DNA from 3 places in the Paracoccus ferrooxidans genome. Region 2 is predicted to be linked to each of the others. Evidence: riboswitches for the same ligand, from Rfam matches in the RefSeq annotation. Region 2 holds a riboswitch; each other region holds the start of a gene.
What was found. Region 2 has a riboswitch for cobalamin ahead of nrdH (glutaredoxin-like protein NrdH). Riboswitches for the same ligand answer to the same signal wherever they lie in the genome.
Positions count from the first base shown of each region.

Region 1: another riboswitch for cobalamin. It lies ahead of E3U26_RS09705 (DUF1636 family protein); the one in region 2 lies ahead of nrdH (glutaredoxin-like protein NrdH).
Region 3: another riboswitch for cobalamin. It lies ahead of E3U26_RS16525 (TroA family protein); the one in region 2 lies ahead of nrdH (glutaredoxin-like protein NrdH).

Region 1 covers NZ_CP038198.1:1,929,370-1,936,519, forward strand. The annotation lists gene E3U26_RS09690 (ferredoxin-like domain-containing protein) at 1-509, opposite strand, end outside; gene cobN (cobaltochelatase subunit CobN) at 506-3,676, opposite strand; gene cobW (cobalamin biosynthesis protein CobW) at 3,679-4,713, opposite strand; gene E3U26_RS09705 (DUF1636 family protein) at 4,717-5,070, opposite strand; cobalamin riboswitch at 5,147-5,348, opposite strand; gene cobO (cob(I)yrinic acid a,c-diamide adenosyltransferase) at 5,386-5,997, shown strand; gene E3U26_RS09715 (hypothetical protein) at 6,057-7,150, shown strand, end outside.
Region 2 covers NZ_CP038202.1:1,205,591-1,212,740, forward strand. The annotation lists gene E3U26_RS22895 (YeiH family protein) at 1-888, shown strand, start outside; gene E3U26_RS22900 (DUF6635 family protein) at 956-1,786, shown strand; partial or broken gene E3U26_RS22905 (alpha-hydroxy-acid oxidizing protein) at 1,776-2,695, opposite strand; cobalamin riboswitch at 2,859-3,049, shown strand; gene nrdH (glutaredoxin-like protein NrdH) at 3,142-3,363, shown strand; gene nrdI (class Ib ribonucleoside-diphosphate reductase assembly flavoprotein NrdI) at 3,372-3,788, shown strand; gene nrdE (class 1b ribonucleoside-diphosphate reductase subunit alpha) at 3,770-5,896, shown strand; gene nrdF (class 1b ribonucleoside-diphosphate reductase subunit beta) at 5,959-6,930, shown strand; gene E3U26_RS22930 (bile acid:sodium symporter family protein) at 6,927-7,150, opposite strand, start outside.
Region 3 covers NZ_CP038201.1:720,355-727,504, reverse strand. The annotation lists gene E3U26_RS16545 (class I SAM-dependent methyltransferase) at 1-556, opposite strand, end outside; gene E3U26_RS16540 (pseudoazurin) at 572-1,000, opposite strand; gene E3U26_RS16535 (ABC transporter ATP-binding protein) at 1,013-1,783, opposite strand; gene E3U26_RS16530 (FecCD family ABC transporter permease) at 1,780-2,829, opposite strand; gene E3U26_RS16525 (TroA family protein) at 2,826-3,833, opposite strand; cobalamin riboswitch at 3,928-4,126, opposite strand; gene E3U26_RS16520 (helix-turn-helix domain-containing protein) at 4,188-5,621, opposite strand; gene aceB (malate synthase) at 5,756-7,150, shown strand, end outside.

The DNA of each region.
Region 1 (7,150 bases), on a different replicon from region 2:
TTGAGCGCCCAGTCGGCGCCGTCCGGCAGGATCAGCCAGCCTGGGCCCTGCGGGCGCAGCCTGATGTCCGCGGGCGTGTCGGCCAGCACCGGCGGGTCGGCATCGACGGCAAAGCCGAACTTGCCGGGCACCTGCGGCGCATCGGGCGCGGTCATCGCCTGGGCGATGGCCTCGGCCAGTTGCCAGGCCGGGCCGCCCATCGGGGCGAAGGGCGACAGGATCACGTTGCGCCGTGCCTCGGATTCTGGGTCGTCGTCGATCAGGCCGATGCCGGCCAGGGCGGCGACGGTCGCCGCATGGCCGGAAGGGTCCAGCCCGCGCAGTTGCAGGTTGGCGCGGCTGGTCAGGTCCATCAGCCCGTTGCCGTGCCGGGCCGAGAGTGCCGCGATCAGCCGTGCCTGGTCCGGTTCCAGCCGGCCGTTCCGCGCCCGGATGCGCAGCACCAGCCCGTCGCCCGATTGCATCGGCCGCAGCGCGCCGGGGCACCAGCCCTTGACGGCGAAGCTCATGGCGCCAGCTCCGCCAGGACCGAGTTGCGGCGGCTGACCCAGAGGCCCGATTCGAGCAGCCGCGCGAAAAGCGCGCGCATGGCGGCGAGCGCGGCGGGGTTTTCGCGTTCCATGAAGGCCAGGACCTCGGGCCGGCCCAGCGTGGCGTCGTGATAGAGGTCGAAGAGATGGCCGGGCACCACGCCGGCCAGGTTGGCGAAGGCGGCCATGTGGTCCAGCGTCGCCGCGATCTCGGCCGCGCCGCGAAAGCCGTGCCGCATCATGCCGTCGGCCCAGGCCGGATTGGCGGCGCGGGCGCGGGTGACGCGGGCGATTTCCTCGGCCAGGGTCCGGGCCCGCGGCTGGTCCGGGCGGGTGGCGTCGAGGTGGTAGAGCGCCGGCCGCGCGGCGCCGATCCGCGCCATGGCAGCGGCGAAGCCCGCCTCATGCGCGGCATAGTCGCCGGCCAGCAGCAGGTCGGATTCCGGCAGGTCCTGCGCATGGACGAAGGCATCGGCCTGGGCCAAGCGGTCGCGGATCGCCTGCGGCTGGTGGGTGATCCGGCCATCGGCGGCGATGGCATGGGAGGAGGCGGCCAGCCAGGCCTCGCCCGCCGCCTGCCGCGCCTCGTCGGTGAAGCTCTCGGCCAGGTCGGCGATGCCGAGGCCGTAAAGGCCGGGCCTGGGGCCGAAGACGCGGGGCGCGCGGTTGCGATAGGGGTTGTCGGTTGGGGTTTCGTCGCGGGCCGCCAGCGCCTCGGCCCCGGTCTCGAAAAGCTGGGCGAGGCCGGGGAAGATGTCGCGAAACAGGCCCGAGACCCGCAGCGTCACGTCGATCCGCGGCCGGCCAAGCTCGGCCAGGGGCAGGATCTCGATGCCCGCGACCCGGCCCGAGGCGCCGTCCCAGCGCGGGCTGAGGCCGGCGAGATGCAGCGCCATGGCGAATTCCTCGCCCGCCGTGCGCATGGTGGCGCTGCCCCAGAGGTCCACGACCAGGCCGCGGGGCCAGTCGCCATGGTCCTGCAGGTGGCGGCGCAGCAGTTCCTCGGCCAGTTTCACCCCCTGGGCATGGGCATTGCGCGAGGGCACGGCGCGGGGATCGACGGTGAAAAGGTTGCGCCCGGTCGGCAGCACGTCCTGCCGCCCCCGCGCCGGCGAGCCCGAGGGGCCGGGGGCGACCCGCTGGCCGGCCAGCGCGCGCGCCAGCCCTTCGCGTTCGGCCGCGCCGCAGGGGCCGGTGCCATAGACATGCAGCCCGTCGCCGAAGCGGCTGTCCTTGAGATCGCAGAGGAAGCGGTCGATCAGCGGGATCGCCTCGGCCGCCGCGGCGTCGGGGGGCAGGCCCAGGTCGGTTTCCACCCCGGCGGCGCGGGCCTCGTCGCGGATCGCCGCGATCAGCCGGTCGCGGCGGCGCGGGTCCAGCCCGTCGGCGGTGGAATATTCGTCGAGCAGCCGTTCCAGATGCGCGAGGTTCTCGGGCACCGCGGAATCCGCCAGCGGCGGCGGCAGGTGGCCCAGCGTCACGGCGGAAAGCCGGCGCTTGGCCTGCGCGGCCTCGCCCGGATCGTTGACGATGAAGGGATAGACCACGGGCAGGTCGGCCAGCAGCGCCTCGGGCCAGCATTCGTCCGACAGGGCAACCGACTTGCCGGGCAGCCATTCCAGCGTGCCATGCGCGCCCATGTGGATCAGCACGTCCGCCTGCGTGCGCAGCCACAGGTAGAAGGCGACATATTCATGGCGCGGGGTGCGCGTCAGGTCGTGGTAGTCGTCGGCGCGGGTCTTTGCCTCGCCGCGTTCGGGTTGCAGGGCGATCAGGTCGGCGCCGTGGCGGAGGGCGGCGAAGCGGAAGCCGTCGGGGGGCTCGCCCCATGCGGCGGCGAGGTCGTCGCGCAGGCGTTGCGGCAGGCGGGCCAGCGCCCGGCGGTAGTCCGAGAGCGGCCAGTGGATGCGCTCGGCGGTCAGCCGCCGGCCCAGGTCGTCATGGGAAAGCCCGAGGATCGCGCCGCAGGAGGCCAGCGCGTCCAGTCCGACCGCATGGGCCAGCTGATGCGTCTTGCCGGGATAGGTGGACAGCACCACCGCGCGGCGTGTCGCCTGCCGCAGCCGGTGCCAGGCGGTGATCCGCGCCACCGCCGCGTCGATGCGGTCCGGGTCGGGGGCATGGATCACGCGGGCGAATTGCAGGTCGGGGTCGCGCTCTTGCGGTTCCTTGAAGCTGATCGCGCCCAGGAATATGCGGCCGTCCACCTCGGGCAGCACGACATGCATCGCCAGGTCGGCGGCGGAAAGCCCGCGGTCCTCGGCCGCCCAGAGGGCGCGGGGCGCGGTGGACAGCGCCACCTGAAAGACCGGGCAATCCGTGCCGTCGAAGGGCGTGGCGCCGGCATCGTCGCGGGCGGAAAAGGCGGTCAGGTTCACCACCGCGACAAGGCCGGGCAGGTGCGGCGCCAGCCAGTCGGCAAAGCCCGGCGCCTTCAGCGAGGGCGCAAAGACCCCGGTCGCGGCAAAGCCGGCCGTGCGCAGGGCGCGGATCATCGCATCCACCGGCGCAAGGTCCGCCGCGGTCAGGTAGCTGCGATAGAAGCTGACCAGCACGCCGGGTTCGGGGTCGGGCCGGGGGCGGTCGATGACGCCGCGGTCGGGATCGTAGAAGCCGAAGTCAGGGATCGTGGCCTGCCCCTGGACCGGGGCGGCGGGCAGGCCGGCGGCCCCGGCCAGTTCCGCCAGCGCCATCTGCGCCGCGACCGCGCCGCCCTGGTCGCAAAGCGCCGCCAGCCGATGCAGCAGCGGCAGCGGCAGGGTGGAAAACCGCTCCAGCGTCGGGTCGGGACGCCCGTCCGCCGGCAGGAAGGCCAGGGCGATCCCGCGGCGGCGGGCCAGATCCTGAAGGCTGGCGACGCCGTAATGCCAATAGGGCTCGCCGCCGATCAGCCGGACCAGCACGGCGCGGGCGCCGGAAAGCGTTGCCTCGCAATACTGATCGACCGAGACCGGGTGCCGCAGCGCCGAGAGGTTGCACAGCCGCAGCGAAGGCAGCCCCCCGGCAGCGCGATGCCAGCCCGCCGCGAAAGCGCCGAGGTCGCTGTCGGAATAGGACAGCACGACCAGGTCGGCGGGGCCTTGGCCGGGGTCGGTCGGAACCTCGGTCTCTTCCAGCCCACGGCTTTCGCGGAAGACGACATGCATCGTCAGGCAGCCAGGACCGCCCGGATCGCGGCCTCGTCGATGTCGTCATGTTCGGCGATCACCACCAGGCGCGAGGCGCGGGGGGCGTCGCCCCAGGGCCGGTCGTATTGGTGCCGCACCCGCTCGCCCACCGCCTGCACCAGAAGGCGCATGGGCTTGCCGGCGACGGCGACATGGCCCTTGACCCGCAGGATGTTCTGTTCGCGGGCCAGCCGCTCGATGCGGGCGGCAAGCTCGCCGGGGTCGGCGATCTCGGCCAGCTCGATCACCACCGAATCGAAATCGTCGTGTTCGTGGTCGTCGGCGCCGTCGTGGTGGCTGGGGCGGGCGGCCAGGTCATCCTCGGCCGCGGCACCCAGGCCCAGGATCACCCGCGGGTCGATCACCCCGTCGGTCAAGGGCAGGATCGGCAGCTTGCGCGGCGCCTCGGCCTCGATCACCGCGCGGGCGGCGGCCAGCCCGGCATCGCCGGCCAGGTCGGCCTTGGACAGCAGCACGATGTCGGCGCAGGCGATCTGGTCCTCGAACACCTCGGACAGGGGCGTCTCGTGGTCGAGGCTGTCGTCGGCGGCGCGCTGCGCCTCGACCGCGGCCTCGTCGGGGGCGAAGCGGCCCGCCGCCACCGCCTCGGCATCGGCGAGTGCGATCACCCCATCCACGGTGATGCGCGAGCGGATCGCCGGCCAGTCGAAGGCCTTCAGCAAGGGCTTGGGCAGGGCCAGGCCCGAGGTCTCGATCAGGATGTGGTCGGGCTTGACCGGCATCGCCATCAGCCGTTCCAGCGTCGGGATGAAATCGTCGGCGACGGTGCAGCAGATGCAACCGTTCGACAGCTCCATGATGTTCTCGGCCGGGCAATTCTCGTCGGCGCAGGATTTCAGGATCTCGCCGTCGACGCCCATGGTGCCGAATTCGTTGACCAGCACCGCCAGCCGCTTGCCCTGCGGCTGCGACATCAGGTGGCGGATCAGCGTGGTCTTGCCGGCGCCCAGAAAGCCGGTGATGACGGTGACGGGGGTCTTGGTCAGGTCGCTCATCTTCTATCCAATCGGGGGAATGCGCGCGAGGCTGCGCTTGCGGAAAATCGTGACGCGCTCGCGCCAGGGCACGATGCCGTCGGGGGCCTGGGCATAGGCGGCGGCGCCCAGCAGGATCTCGGTCGCGTCCTCGGCCGACATGCGGCCGTAGACATAGGTCCAGCGGCCCGGCGCCGACAGCGCGATGGCGGCGCCGTTGGCGCAGGCGGACAGGCATTCGACGGGGACGATGCGCACGCCGTCGGGGGCGCCTTCGGCCGCCAGCGCGTCATGCAGCCGCGCGCCGGGCACGGGCTCGCCCTCGGGGACGGGCTGGCCGGCGCGGCAGGTGATGCAGACATGCAGCGTGACGGTCATGCGCCCTTCATCCCTCAAGGCGGCACGAGGCAGGGGACCAGCGCCCAAGCCCCAGCGGGAACACCCCGTCCGCCGGTCAATCCTTCGCGCGCTGGCAGGTCTCCCGGCTTGCGGATTCGGGCCTGGGCCCACGGCCGCCCCGCCTTCCCGGCGTCTCGCCAGTGGCCTCGGGGCGACCTTTCCGGTCACGGTCGCGGGGGCGGCTGCTTCCAGGCGGTTGCCTGTCGCATTCCCTCTTCGCCTGTCGTAGGACAGGAACCAGCGCCTCTCGTCTGTGCGCGCCCGGTCCCGACTTGTCAAGCGAAGGAGTGCCCGATGCAGACCGACGACAATACCCGCCACGCCGAGAAGATGGCCCGGATCAAGGCCGCCCGCGACCGGATGATGGCCGAGAAGCAGGGCGAGAAGGGCCTGGTCATCGTCCATACCGGCAAGGGCAAGGGCAAGTCGTCCTCGGGCTTCGGCATGATCCTGCGCTGCATCGCCCATGGCATGCCCTGTGCGGTGGTGCAGTTCATCAAGGGCGCCTGGGACACCGGCGAGCGGCGGTTGCTGACCACGCATTTCGGCGACCTGTGCCAGTTCCACGCCATGGGCGAGGGCTTCACCTGGGAAACCCAGGACCGCGAGCGCGACATCGCCGCCGCCCGCGCCGGCTGGGAAAAGGCCAAGGAGCTGATCCGCGATCCGCAGATCCGCATGGTCCTGCTGGACGAGATCAACATCGCGCTGCGCTATGACTACCTGGACCTGGACGAGGTGCTGGATTTCCTGCGCAGCGAAAAGCCGCCGATGACGCATGTGGTCCTGACCGGACGCAACGCCAAGCCGGAACTGATCGAGCTTGCCGATCTTGTGTCCGAGATGGAGCAGGTCAAGCACCCCTTCCGCGATGGCATCAAGGCGCAACCGGGGGTGGAGTTCTAGCCTGTTTCCTGTCATCTGCCGCTTGTGCAGGACCAGTGAATTCGAAAGGATGTTCGGACATGTTTGCGAGACAAGGCCTTGTGGCGCTGCTGGCGATCTGCCCCGTCTCGGCGGCCTGGGCCGTGCCCGCCACCGAAGAGGGGGCCGCGCGGCTGAGCGGCGTTTTCCAGACCTATTTCGGCGGCACCGAGGGCGTGGTCGCCGTCACCCCCCAGGGCGAAAGCTATGAGCTGCGGATCGACCCGGCGCCGCTGCTGGCGCAGGTTCCGGCCGAGCAGGCCCAGGTCAGCGTCTCGGCCCTGACCTATCGGCTGACCGACAATGGCGACGGCAGCTGGGGCGTCAGCGAGGACCAGGTGCTGAGCTGGTCGGTGGTGGTGCCGCGCCTGTTCGAGCAGAAGGGCACGACCAAGGTCGAATCCACCGGCATCTGGGACGAGGGGCTGATGAGTTTCCGCGAACAGACGGCGGTGATGACGGATTACGTCATCGAGTCGGTGCAATATGCGCCCCCGCCGCCGCCCGGCGCCGAAGCCGCGCCCGAACAGCCCCCGGCCGAGCCCGAGGTGGTCTCGCGCGATCACCAGCGCACGGCGCGGATGGAGGTGTCGCTGACCGGCGCGCCCGGCAAGGCCGGCGGCGTCGACCAGGCCATGAGCTTCACCGCCGAGGGGCTGGAGCAGTCGCAGGAGATCCTGATGGGTCCGGGCGGCCAGCCGATGACCTTCCAGATCACCGCGCCCGGCTACGAGGGCAGCGGCCAGATCACCGGCGCGCGCACCGAAGGCATGCTGTCCCTGCTCGCCTGGTTCGTCGCCCATCCGTCCGAGGAGCTGATCAAGGGCTCGCAGGACGGGCTGCGCGACAAGCTGGCCGCCGCCATGCCGCTGTGGGACGACCTGTCGATGGACGCGGTCCTGCATGATCTGAAGATCGGCTCTCCGCTGGGCGAATTCGGCCTTGCCTCGACCAAGGTGACGGTCGGCCTGTCCGGCGCCACCGCCGATGGCCGGCTGCACGAACGGGTGGCGCTGTCGGGCGTGACCGTGCCCGAGGGCGTGCTGCCGCCCTGGGTCGAGCCGATCCTGCCGCAAGAGGTGACGCTGGACTTCACCGCCTCGGGCTTCGATCTGGCGGCGCCGGCGAAGATGCT
Region 2 (7,150 bases):
CCGGCGCTCAGCCCGCTGGTGGTGGCCATGGTGCTGGGCATGGCGCTGCGCAACCTGGCCGGCACGCCCGAGGCGGCGCGGCCGGGCATCGGCTTTTCGCTGCGCCGCGTCTTGCGTTTCGCCATCGTGCTGCTGGGCTTCCAGCTGACGCTGGAGCAGTTGCGCGCCGTGGGCCTGCCGGGGGTAGCGGTGATCGCGGTGGTGCTGGCCGCGACCTTCGTCTTCACCAAATGGGCCGGGCGGGCGCTGGGGGTCGAGGCGCGGCTGGCCGAGCTGATCGCGGCCGGCACCTCGGTCTGCGGCGCCTCGGCGGTGATCGCGACGAACACGGTCACGCGCGGCACGGACGAGGACGTGGCCTATGCCATCGCCTGCGTGACGGTCTTCGGCTCGCTCTCGATGATCGCCATGCCGCTGCTGGGCGAGATGATGGCGATGGGGCCTTCGCATTACGGCATCTGGGTCGGCGCCACCGTGCATGAGGTGGCGCAGGTCGTCGGCGCCGGTTTCCAGCATGGCGCCGAGGCCGGGCAGGCCGCGACCGTGGCCAAGCTGAGCCGGGTGATGCTGCTGGCGCCGCTGATCCTGGTGCTGGGCGCGCTGGCGCGCCGCGGCGGCAAGGCCGCGCATGGCTCGGCGCCGACGCCCTGGTTCGTGCTGGGCTTCATCGCCGTCGTGCTGCTGAACAGCGCCCTGCCCTTGCCCGAGGCGCTGCATACCGAGGTGGTCGGCCTGACCGCCTTTCTGCTGACCATGGCGCTGGCGGCGATGGGGCTCGAAACCGACATCCGCAAGCTGCGCGCCAAGGGCGTCCGGCCGCTGGCGCTTGGCGCGCTGGCCTGGCTGTTCATCTCGACCCTGGGCCTGGGGCTGGTCGCGCTGCTGTGACGGCGCGGCATTGAGCCGCCCCGCCGCGATGCCTAGATTGGGCGCGATCCGCCAAAGGACCGCGCCCATGGCCCTAAAGCCCGCCGACCCCCGTCCGATGACCCGGCGCGAGACCGAGGTCCGCCGCTTCGTCCGCGCCCGCTATGGCCCGCGCGGCACGCTGGCGCTGCATCGCCACGCGCTCGGCCTCGACCTGCTGCGTGCGCCGGTGAACGTCATGCTGTCGCCGCTGTTCCTGCTGGTGCGGCTGGCCGCGCCGCTTCTGCGCCGGATCGGGCTGCGGCGCGCTGGCGACTGGCTGTCGCGCCGGCAGATCTTCCTGAAATCCGACGTGGCGCAAAGGATCGAGGCGGACCTGGCCCATTTCATTGACGACCTGGCCGAAAAGGGGCTGGCGCCCCGGGCCGCGCCGCAAAGCGTCGCCCGCGCCGTCTCGGACTATGCCGAGACCCGCAATGCGGTCTCCGAGATCACCACCTCGGTCCTGGTGCTGGGCTCGGGGCTCTTGCTGTTCCACCGCGCCACGCCGGGGGTGATCTCGCTGGCCGGGCCGGTCGCGCATCTGCGGGCGCAGGCGCAGGCGGTCGAGGATTTCGCGCTGGGAAGCTGGGCCGGCCGCATGTGGTATGGCGCCTTCCCACGAGAGCTTTCCAGCGTGGATCTGCTGCTGACCGGGGTGGTGCTGGCCATGCTCGCCTCGGTCCTGACCACCTTTGCCGGGCTGGCCGCCGATCCGGTCCAGCTTTGGACCGGCATCCACAAGCGCCGGGTGCTGCGGCTGCTGCGCCGGCTGGACCGGGCCGAGGACGGGCCGGGGCTGGGGCGCGAACATGTGCTGGCCCGGCTGGGCGACCTGTCGGATGCGGCGCTGAGCCTGTGGCGCAGCTTCAAGGGCTAGGCCAAAGCACGGTTCCATCGATCCCGGCCAGGTCGCGGCGTCCGGTCAGGGCCATGGCGACCTCCAGCTCGGCGCGCAGGATGGTCAGCATATGCGCGACCCCCGCCGCGCCGCCCACCGCCAGGGCATGGATCTGCGGCCGCCCGACCAGCACCGCCGCGGCGCCCGGGCCAGGGCCTTCAGCGCATCGGTGCCGCGGCGGATTCCGCCGTCGCACAGCACCGGAATGCGCCCGGCGACCTGGCGGGCGACGACCGGCAGAGCCTCGGCCCTCGCCGGCAGCGTGTCGAGCGCCCGGCCGCCGTGGTTCGAGACGATCACCCCGTCCGCACCCACCGCCACGGCGCGCTCGGCATCATGCGCCGACATGATGCCCTTCAGGATCACCGGCAACCGGGTCTGCGACTTCCGCCGCGCTCTTTGATCTGGCGCGCGGTCACGACGGTGACGGTCCGTGGCGTGTCGAGCAGCGGCGGGGTGATCTTGTCCGAGGCGCTTTCGGTGGTCTTGTAGCTGGTCTCGGCCTCGCTGCCCTGCTGGCGGCGGATGACCGCCGTGTCCAGCGTCACGGTGTCCTGCGCCTGGGCGGGGCCGCCGACCCCCGCGAAAATGGCAAGGACCGGAAGCAGGCCCAGGGTCGGCAGCAATTGCGCGGCAGACCCCGAGGCTGGCGGTTTGGGATGGGTTTTGTTCATGGGTTATCCCGGCACAAAGATGCCCCGCCTTCCGCCAGCAGGCAGAGGCGACATTAAGTGATGTTTTATCAATAGCTTGCGCTTTATCGCGCCAGAACGGGAACGGGAACGGGAACCCCGGCTCACGTGCGCGCGATCCACGCAAGAGGGCGAATTGTCGCTTTGTCAAACGACGCGACGTCATTCCATGCCATGTCCCCGCGCCTGTTGCCATATTCCAACAGGCCCGCAGGTGGGGCGGTCCGTGGCCGCAGCCCGTCCACCGCCATGGCCCGGCGGCAAATCGAGCCCCTGGCGCGATCCGGGAACCCCACCAGATATTCCGGGCGCGGCCCGGCCATCCACTAAATATGGATTGACCCGGCCCGTGACCCGTGGCTAACTGCCGGGGTCATGGTTGCCCTGGGGCCGACTCGGGGATGAAAAGGGAAGCCGGTGAAAAGCCGGCACTGCCCCCGCAGCTGTAAGCGGCGAGCGACGCTGGAATGCCACTGGGGCCAAGGCTCCGGGAAGGCCGGCTAAGCCGAGACCCGCAAGTCAGAAGACCTGCCATGGCGCGAAAGGACGAAACCGTGCGGCGGGCGCGGGGCTGGAACAGGGTCCGGTGGCACGCCCATCGGCCCGGCCCCCTCTTGCCGACAGAACAGAAGGAGCCGAGCCATGTCCATCACCGTTTACTCCAAGCCCGCCTGCGTGCAATGCACCGCCACCACGCGGGCGCTCGACGCGCGCGGCCTGGCCTATCAACTGATCGACCTGACCGAGGACGACGCGGCGATGGAACTGGTCGTCTCGCTGGGCTATCGCCAGGCCCCGGTGGTCGTCGCCGGCGATGCGCATTGGGCGGGCTTCCGGCCCGACATGATCGGCCGGCTGTCCTGACCGGCGCCATGGGCGGGCTGGTCTATTATTCCTCGGCCTCGGGGAACACCGCGCGCTTCGTGGCGCGGCTGGGGCTGGCGGCCGGGCGCATCCCGGTCTCGCCGTGCGATCCGCTGCCCGAGGCGGCAACGCCCTATGTGCTGATCTGCCCGACCTATGCCGACGGGACCGGCCGGGGCGCGGTGCCCAAGCAGGTGATCCGCTTCCTGAACGATCCCGCCCGCCGCGCCGGCCTGCGCGGCGTCATCGCCGCCGGCAACCGCAATTTCGGGGCGACCTATGCCTTGGCCGGCCGGGTGATTTCTGACAAGTGCAACGTCCCCGTGCTGTATCGATTCGAGCTGGCGGGGACTGATCTGGACATTTCCCGCGTGCAGGCGGGGCTTGAGAAATTCTGGGGGACGGAATGCTTGACGATGGCGTAAAGGCCGAGCTGGACTATCACGCGCTGAACGCGATGCTGAACCTTTACGACGGCGAGGGCCGCATCCGCTTCGACGCGGATCGCAAGGCCGCGCGGCAGTATTTCCTGCAGCATGTCAACCAGAACACCGTCTTCTTCCACTCGCTGGACGAGAAGCTGGGCTACCTGGTGGACGAAGGCTATTACGAGGCCGAAGTCCTGGACCAGTATCCGCGCGCCTTCCTGCACCGGATCTGGGACGCGGCCTATGCGCGCAAGTTCCGCTTTCCGACCTTCCTGGGCGCCTTCAAGTATTATACCAGCTACACGCTGAAGACCCGCGACGGGCGGCGCTATCTGGAACGCTACGAGGACAGGGTGGTCATGGTCGCGCTGGCCTTGGCGCGCGGCGACGAGGATCTCGCCATGCGCTTCATGGAGGAAATCCTGTCGGGCCGGTTCCAGCCCGCGACGCCGACCTTCCTGAACGCCGGCAAGAAATCGCGCGGCGAACTGATCTCGTGCTTCCTGCTGCGGCTGGAGGACAACATGGAAAGCATCGGCCGCGGCATCAATTCGGCGCTGCAGCTTTCCAAGCGCGGCGGCGGCGTCGCCCTGATGCTGACCAACCTGCGCGAGGCCGGGGCGCCGATCAAGGGGATCGAGAACCAGTCCTCGGGCGTCATCCCGGTGATGAAACTGCTGGAGGACAGCTTTTCCTATGCCAACCAGCTGGGCGCGCGGCAAGGCGCGGGGGCGGTCTACCTGAACGCGCATCACCCCGACATCCTGCGCTTCCTGGACACCAAGCGCGAGAATGCCGACGAGAAGATCCGCATCAAGACGCTGTCGCTCGGCGTGGTGATCCCGGACGTGACCTTCGAACTGGCCAAGAAGAACGAGGACATGTACCTGTTCTCGCCCCATGACGTGGAAAAGGTCTATGGCATGGCCTTCTCGGAGATTTCCGTCACCGAGAAATATGCCGAGATGGTGGACGACAAGCGCATCCGCAAGAAAAAGATCAACGCCCGCGCCTTCTTCCAGACCCTGGCCGAGATCCAGTTCGAAAGCGGCTATCCCTATATCATGTTCGAGGACACGGTGAACCGCGCCAACCCGGTCGCCGGCCGCATCAGCATGTCGAACCTGTGCAGCGAGATCCTGCAGGTCAACGAGGCCAGCACCTTCGACGAGGATCTGAGCTATCGCCACCTCGGCACGGATATTTCCTGCAACCTCGGCTCGCTCAACATCGCCGCGACCATGGACGGGCCGGATTTCGGCGCCACGGTCGAGGCGGCGATCCGGGCGCTGACCGCGGTGTCGGAAATGTCGGCGATCGAGGCCGTGCCCTCGATCCGGCGCGGCAACGACGAGGCCCATGCGGTGGGGCTGGGCCAGATGAACCTGCACGGGTTCCTGGCGCGCGAGCGCATCCATTACGGCAGCCCCGAGGGGATCGAGTTCACCTCGGTCTATTTCGCCGCCGTCGCCTATCACGCCATCCGCGCCTCAAACCTGTTGGCGCAGGAAAAGGGCCGCAGCTTCAAGGATTTCGAGACGTCGAAATATGCCGACGGCACGTTCTTCGACAAATACGTGACGCGCGACTGGCTGCCGACGCTGCCCGATGTCGCGCGGGTGTTCGAGGGTGTCGCGCTGCCCACGCGCGAGGACTGGGCCGCGCTGCGGGACGCGGTGATGCGGCATGGGCTTTACAACCGCAACCTGCAGGCGGTGCCGCCCACCGGCTCGATCAGCTATATCAACAACTCGACCAGCTCGATCCACCCGATCGTCGCCAAGATCGAGATCCGCAAGGAAGGCAAGATCGGCCGGGTCTATTACCCCGCCGCCTTCATGTCGAACGAGAACCTGGACTATTACCGCGACGCCTACGAGATCGGCCCCGAGGCGATCATCGACACCTATGCGGCGGCGACCGAACATGTCGACCAGGGCCTGTCGCTGACGCTGTTCTTCCCGGCCGAGGCCACGACGCGCGACATCAACCGCGCCCAGATCCATGCCTGGAAGAAGGGCATCAAGACGATCTATTACATCCGGCTGCGCCAGACCGCGCTGGAGGGCACCGAGGTGCAGGGCTGCGTTTCCTGCACGCTTTGAGGCGGGGGCTGTCTGCCCCCGCACCCCCGAGGATATTTGGACACGAAAGAAAGGGTCTTCGGATGAAGGACCATGCGCCGCGCACGCCCCTGCGGGCCATCAACTGGAACCGGCTGGAGGACGAGAAGGACCTGGAGGTCTGGAACCGGCTGACGGTGAATTTCTGGCTGCCCGAGAAGGTGCCGCTGTCGAACGACGTGCAGAGCTGGGCCACGCTGCGCCCCGAGGAGCGCGAGCTGACCATCCGCGTCTTTACCGGGCTGACGCTTCTGGACACGATCCAGAACACCCTGGGCGCGCCGGCGATGATGCCCGATGCGATCACCCCGCATGAGGAGGCGGTGCTGTCCAACATCGCCTTCATGGAGGCGGTGCATGCGCGCAGCTATTCCTCGATCTTCTCGACCCTGTGCCTGACGCCCGAGGTGGACGCGGCCTTTCGCTGGGCCGAGGAGAACCCGCACCTGCAGCAGAAGGCGCGGCTGGTGCTGGAGGAATACAAGGCCGGCTCGGACCCGCTGAAGCGCAAGATCGCCAGCGTGTTCCTGGAAAGCTTCCTGTTCTATTCCGGCTTCTACCTGCCGATGTACTGGTCGAGCCGCGCCAAGCTGACCAATACTGCCGACCTGATCCGGCTGATCATCCGCGACGAGGCGGTGCATGGCTATTATATCGGCTACAAGTACCAGCGCGGGCTGGAGCGGCTGGGCGAGGCCGAGCGCGCGGCGCTGAAGGATTTCGCCTTCTCGCTGATCTTCGATCTCTACGACGTCGAGGCGAAATACACCGCCGAGCTTTACGACGGCATCGGCCTGACCGAGGACGTGAAGGCTTTCCTGCATTACAATGCCAACAAGGCGCTGCAGAACCTGGGCTACGAGGCACTGTTCCCGCCCCAGGCCTGCGAGGTCAACCCGGCGATCCTGGCCGCGCTGTCGCCCGACAGCGAGAACCACGATTTCTTCAGCGGCTCGGGGTCGAGCTATGTCATCGGCAAGGCGGTCGCAACCGAGGACGAGGACTGGGACTTCTAGGCACGCGGGTTGCGCGCCAGCCGCTGCGCGATGGCCGAGCAGACCAGCAGCTGCGTCATGTGATAGACCATCACCGGCAGCACGATCGCCCCCACCGCCGCGGCCGGGAAGATCGCCGTGGCGATGGGCAGCCCGCTGGCGAGGCTCTTGGTCGAGCCGCAGAAGAACAGCACCGCCCGGTCCTGGGGCGGCAGGCGGAACAGCCGCCCGGCACCGAGCA
Region 3 (7,150 bases), on a different replicon from region 2:
GCGCCGGCGTCACCAGGCTGTGGCTGTCCTGCATCCTGCCGAGCAGCCGGTCGAGCCGGGGCAGGGCGCGCTCGATCAGGCTTTGGCGGGCATGGTCCCCGTCGATGACCAGAAGCCGCCCGCCGGGCTTCAGGATGCGGAACCAGTCGCCAAGCGCGGCCTGCGGCGCGGGCAGGGTCCACAGCAGGTTGCGCGCGATGATCACGTCGTAGCGGCCGTCCGGCTCCAGCGTATTCTCGGCATCGGCGGCGATGAAGCCGAGGCGGGCGCCGGCCTCCTGCGCCTTGCGGCGCGCGCGCTCGAGCATCGGGCCGGCGAAGTCGAGCCCGGTGACGGCAAAGCCCGCCTGCCGCATCAGCAGCGACATGGCGCCGGTGCCGCAGCCCAGGTCCAGCGCAAGGCGGCCTTCGCCGGGGCCGAGGTGGCGCCGGATCAGCGCCAGCCAAGCGGCGGCCTCGCGCGCGGCCATCAGGCCGTGGCCGGGGCTTTGGTCATAGGTCTCGGCCCGGTGGCTCCAATAGTCGCGGATGTCGTCCTTGACCGAACGGTTCCGCATGGTCCCGGCCGCGGCTCAGTCCGCTTTCCGCCGCTCGAGGATTTCCAGCATCCTCTGGCGAACGGCTTCGGGCAGGTCGTCGGGCAGGTCGGCCTCGGTCGCGGGCCTGTCGCCGACCTGGATCAGCATCGCCATGCCCATGGTGTAATGGGGCGAGCACTTGATGCCCCAGATGCCCTCGGCGTCCAGCGTGACCTCGATTTCCTCGTTGATCTTGCCGATGAATTTCTCGCCACCCTTTGGGATCATCCCGGCGATGGTGGCGGCGTTGTGGCCGGGGTCGGTGGCAAGGAAGCGGACCGTGTCGCCGGGCCGGACCACCAGGTAGTCCGGCTCGAACGGCATCGGGCCGGTGTCGTTGCGGTTGAGCATCCTGACCTCATGCAGTTCGGCCAGGGCGGCTGCGGGCAGCAGGCAGGCAAGAAGCGCGGCGCGAAGCAGCATTGGGATGTCCTTTCAGGCAAGGCGTTGGAAGGCGAAGACCGGCCGGCCTCCGCGGGGATGGGGGATGATCTCGGCCTCGACCGCGAAGATCTCGCGGATCAGCGCCGGGGTCAGGATTTCCATCGGCGGCCCCAGCGCCACGCAGCGGCCCGCGCGCAGCACCATGACCCGGTCGCAGCGCAAGGCGTGATGCAGGTCGTGCAGCGCGATGACGGTGGTGACGGAAAGCCGCGCGACCAGGTCGAGGATGGCGATCTGGTGATGGATGTCCAGGTGATTGGTCGGCTCGTCCAGGAGCAGGATGCGCGGCGCCTGGGCATGGGCGCGCGCGATATGGACGCGCTGGCGCTCGCCCCCCGAAAGCGAGGCCCAGTCGCGTCCCGCCATATGCGCCATGTCCACGGCGTCGAGGGCCGCCGCGACGGCGTCGTCGTCCTGGGCACCCCATGGCCGCAGCGGGCCAAGCCAGGGCGTGCGGCCCAGCTCCACCGCGTCGCGCACCGTGATCCGCTCGGCCGTCTCGGCCGATTGCGCGACCAGCGCCAGCCGCCGCGCGATCTGCCGCCGCCCCAGCCGGGCCATGGGCCGGCCCTCCAGCCGGATCTCGCCGCGGCTCGGGCGCAGCAGGCCCGCCATCAGCCCCATCAGCGTCGACTTGCCCGATCCGTTCGGCCCGATCAGGCCCAGGGTCTCGCCCGGATGCAGGCGCAGGCTGATGTCGGACAGGATCTCGCGGCCGCGCACGGCATGGCCGGCGCCGACGGCTTCCAGGATGGGCGTCATCGCTGCCGGCCCCGGATCATGACCACGGCAAAGGCGGGCGCGCCGACCAGCGCGGTGATGACGCCGATGGGCAGCACCTGGCCGGGAATGACGATGCGCGAGACCACGTCGGACAGCACCAGGAACACCGCCCCCGCCAGCGCCGTCGCCGGGACCAGCCTGGCATGGCGCGGCCCGACGAGGATGCGCATCGCATGCGGCACCACCAGCCCGACGAAGCCGATGGCCCCGGCGATCGAGACCATGATCGCCGTCGCCAGCGAGGCCGTGCCGATCAGCAGCGCCTGCGTGCGCCGCAGGTCGATGCCAAGCGACGCGGCGCTTTCCGCCCCGAAGGCGAAGGCGTCGAGCGTGCGCGCATGCCACAGCCCGATCCCCAGCGCCAGCGCCGCCATCGGCACCGCGACCCAGCTGTCCGGCCAGCGCACGCCCGACAGGTTGCCCAGCAGCCAGAACATGATGCCGCGCGCCTGCTCGGCGCTGGCCGATTGCGCGATGATCAGCGCGGTCAGCGCGTTGAACATCTGCGAGCCGGCGATGCCCGCCAGGATGATGACCCCGGCGCCGCGCATTCCGGTCCCGCCGCCGGCGGCGCGCGCCAGCGCCGCGACCAGCGCGAAGGCGGTCAGCGCCCCGGCAAAGGCGCCCGCCGACATGCTGAGCAGCCCCGCGCCGATCCCCGCCACCGCGACCGTGACCGCCCCGGTCGAGGCCCCGGCCGAAATCCCCAGCAGATAGGGCTCGGCCAGGGGGTTGCGCAGCAGCGCCTGCAGGATCAGCCCCGACAGCGCCAGGCTTGCGCCGCCGCAGGCCGCGACCACCGCCCGCGACAGCCGGTAATGCCAGATCACGCTGGCGTCGATCGGGTCGAGCGCCGCCGAGCCAAGCCCGGCCTTGACCGCCAGCACTTCGATGACGGTGGCCAGCGGAATGCGCGTCTCGCCCACCGCCGTGCCGAAGAGCAGCGCCGCGACCAGCACGGCGGGGGCCAGCCACAGCCAGCCCCGATTGCGCCCCGTGCTGCGGGTCGCGGCGCGCGCCCTCATTGCAGGTCGAACCCGGCCAGCGAGTCCGCCAGCGATTCCAGCGCGTAGATCGCGCGCACCGAGGGATCCATCGCATTGGCCGGCATGGTCAGGATGCGGTCGTTCTTCACCGCCTCCATCTCGCTTGTCACCGGGTCCGAGGTCAGGAAATCGCGCTTGACGGCGATGTCGTCGGCGGGAAAGCGGCGGCGGTTCATCTCGGCCGCGACGATGAAGGTCGGGCCGGCCTTGGCGATGGTTTCCCAGCCGACGGTCGGCCATTCCTCGGGCGAGGCGACGACATTCTGCACCCCCAGCTTGGACAGCATCCAGCCCGGCACGCCATTGGCGCCCGCGACATAGGGGTCGATCTCGATCTCGGCCGAGGAATACCAGAACAGGCCCGACACGCCCTCGGGCAGGTCCAGCGCCTGCGCCCGCTCGACCGCCGCCGCCTCGCGCGCCTTCAGGTCGGCGATCACCTCGGCCCCGCGCTCCGATACGTCGAAGATCGCCGCCAGTTCCTCGATGCCCTGGTAAAGCAGCGCGGTGTCGAACAGGACCGTGCGCGCGCCGTCCATGCTTTGCGTATTGTCCTTGCCGACGCATTCGGTCGGCATGATCCAGCTGGGGATCTGCGCGTCGTCGAACATCTCGCGCGTGCCGACCGCGCCCTGCGGGCCGATCATCCATTCATAGGCCGTGACCACCAGCCCAGGCTTCTTGGCCAGCACGCTTTCGAAGCTGGGGGCGTTGTCGGCCAGCCGCTCGACCCTGGCGTCCGCCTCGGCAAATTCGGGCAGGACCGGGTTGATCCACAGCGCCGTGCCCGCCACCTTGTCGGCCAGCCCAAGCATATACAGGATCTCGGTCGTGCTTTGCCCGACGCTGACGACGCTTTCGGGCGCCTTGTCGAAAGTGACCTCGTGGCCGCAGCTGGTCAGGGTCAGCGGGTATTCGGTGCCCGCCAGCGCCATCGGCGCCAGGGTGGACGTGGCGATGATCGCCGTGGTGAGCCTCAGCATGATGTTTCCTTCCGCTACATCATGAACAGGCCGGATGAGCGGATGGAGACCGGGCCAATGCCGGTCGCAACCCCTCCCGAGCCGACCCGCTCGGATTGGTCAAACGTCGTCGGCAGGTCTCCTGACTGGCGGGTCACGGCAGGGATGCGGCCTTCCCATGGCACGGGGCCACAGTGGCGTTCTCGCATCCTGCTCGCCGCCTACAGTTGCGGGGGCAGTTCCGGTTCGGGGCCTTGCGACCCCGGCGGATTCCCTTTCAATTCCTTGCGGAAACCGACGCGCTCTCCCTAGCTGCCGGCGCGGGCGCTGGCAAGCGTCAGCATGGGCGCCCGGCCACGGCCTGCCTGCGGGCGCCTAGCCCTCCTCGAAGCTGAAGATCGCCAGGCTGCGCTCGCGCTCGTTCACGCGCAGCCGGCGGTTGATCGGGGCATGGGCGCGGGCCGAGCAATCCGGCCGCTCGCAGAGATAGCAGTTCAGCCCGATATCCACCGGCCGGATGCGGTCCAGGTCGATGCCGTCGGCATAGACCAGCCGCGGCGCATAGGCCACGTCGCAGCCCAGCCCGATCGCCAGCCGTTGCGCCGGTGCGCCATGGGTGCCGCCGGCCCGCGCCACCGTGCGCGCGATCGAGAAATAGCTGGCGCCCTCGGGCATGCGGATGACCTGGGTCTGCACCCGGTCCGGCGTCTCGAAGGCGGCATGGATGTTCCACAAGGGGCAGGTGCCGCCGAAGCGCGAGAACGGGAACCGCCCGGCGCTGAAGCGTTTCGAGATGTTCCCGGCCCGGTCCACCCGCACGAAGAAGAACGGGATGCCCCGCGCCTCGGGGCGTTGCAGCGTCGACATGCGATGCGCGGTCTGCTCGAAGCTGGCGCCGAAGCGGTGGCCCAGCAGCTCGACGTCGTAGCGCGCCGATTCGCAGGCGGCGAGAAAGCGGGCATAGGGCATCATCAGCGCCGCCGCGAAGTAATTCGCCAGGCTCACCCGCATCAGCGCGACGGCAGGCGGGTCGGCCAGTCCCGCCTCGTCGACCAGCCGGGCGATCAGCGGCTCCTGCTCCAGCCGGGCCAGCAGCACGCCGATCTGGAAGCGGCGGCTGGACTGCGCCAGCAGTTCCGACAGCATCAGCTCGCGCCGGTGCGGGTCGAAGCGGCGCAGCTGCTCGCCCATGACCGGGGCGGGCAGGATGCGCACAGCGATGCCATGCGCGGCCAGCCGGCCGGTCAGGGCCATGTGCGGCTCGTTGCGGTGCAGCGCCAGCTCCTCGGCCAGCGCCTCGGCGGCGCGGTCCAGCGCATCGACATGGTTGCGCCGGGCATAGAACCAGCCGCGCACCGCATCGACCGGGCGCGATGTGCCGGCCAGCGCCTCGACCTTGTCGCGATCGGTCAGCGGGTTGTCGTCGGCCTGCGGCCGCAGCAGCGCTTGGCGGTGGCTGTCGTGCAGCCGCACGAAGGCCGCCGCGATCCGGGGCGAGGCTTGCAGCACCGCCTCGATCTCGGCGCGGGACGGCGCGCCCGCCTCCAGCGCCGGATCCTTCAGCGCCGCGGCGAAATCCGCCGCAAGCTGCGCGTCGGTCGAGGGCGCAAGCTCGGCGATGTTCATGTCATAGACCTCGGCCAGCCGCATCAGGAAGCGCGCCGAGGCCGGGCGCTGGTCGGCCTCGATCAGCGTGACATAGCTGGCCGAGACGCCCAGCTCGGCCGCCATCTGCGCCTGGGTCAGCCCCAGCGACTGGCGCAGCACGCGCAGGCGCTGGCCGATGAGCAGTTTCTTGCCTCGGGTCATGTGACAAACCTTACAAGTTCTGCGGCTACACGGTGACAAGATTGACCGCCACACCCGTTGTTTTCAAAGCAATAATGCACATGCAGCATGACATTACTACTGTGACATTACGCCGTGAATCACAGGAGGCCGCCATGCCGCTCGACCGCAATGCCCCACCGCTTCCGCCCGTCGTCCTGCGCGCCGTGCCGGGCGCGCATCATGTCCTGACCCCCGAGGCGCTGGGTTTCGTCGCCGCATTGCAGGCCCGCTTTGGCCTGCGGCTGCATGCGCTGATGGTCGCCCGCGCCCGCCGGCAGGAGCGCATCGACCGGGGCGAGTTGCCCGACTACCTGCCGCAGACGCGCGAGATCCGGCAGGGCATCTGGCAGGCCGCCCCCGTCCCGCCCGCGCTGGAGGATCGCCGGGTCGAGATCACCGGCCCGGTGGATCGCAAGATGATGATCAACGCGCTGAACTCGGGTGCGCGCGTCTTCATGGCCGATTTCGAGGATGCGACCGCACCCAGCTTCGCCAATGTCATCGCCGGGCAGGCGAACCTGATCGACTATCGCGACGGCACGCTGGACCATGACGACCCCGCCACCGGCAAGAGCTATCGCGTCGGCCCGAACCCGGCGCTGCTGGTCGTCCGCCCGCGCGGGCTGCACCTGCCCGAGGCGAATGTGCTGATCGGCGGCCAGCCGGTCTCGGCGGCGCTGTTCGATTTCGGCCTGTCGCTTTATCATTGCGGCCGGGCGCTGGCCGCGACCGGGCGCGGGCCGTTCTATTACCTGCCCAAGCTGGAAGCCCATGGCGAGGCGCGGTTCTGGAACGAGGTCTTCGCCTTTGCCCAGGACCGCATGGGGCTGGCGCAGGGCACGATCAAGGCCACCGTGCTGATCGAGACCCTGCCCGCCGCCTTCGAGATGGACGAGATCGTCTGGGAGCTGCGCGACCATATCGCCGGGCTGAACTGCGGCCGCTGGGACTATATCTTCAGCTATATCAAGACCCTGCGCAACCATGCCGCCTATGTGCTGCCCGACCGGGCGCAGGTCGGGATGGAGGACGCCTTCCTGGCCGCCTATGCCGCCCGCGTGGTCAAGGTCTGCCACCGCCGCGGCATCCATGCCATGGGCGGCATGTCGGCGGCGATCCCCGTCCGGGGCGATGCCGAGGCGAACGAGGCCGCCTTTGCCCGCGTCCGCGCCGACAAGCAGCGCGAGGTCGGCATGGGCTTCGACGGCTGTTGGGTCGCGCATCCCGACCTGGTGCCGGTGGCGCAGGCGGTCTTCGACGCCGCCATGCCCGGTCCGAACCAGATCCGCAAGCCGCGCCAGCAATGGCGGATCGAGCCCGCCATGCTGTTGAAACCGCATCAGGGCCGGATCACCGAGGCGGGCGTGCGGCTGAACATCCAGGTCGCCGTCGAATACCTGGCGCAATGGCTGTCCGGCCGCGGCGCGGTGCCGATCCAGAACATGATGGAGGATGCCGCCACCGCCGAGATCAGCCGCGCCCAGCTGTGGCAATGGATCCGCCACGGT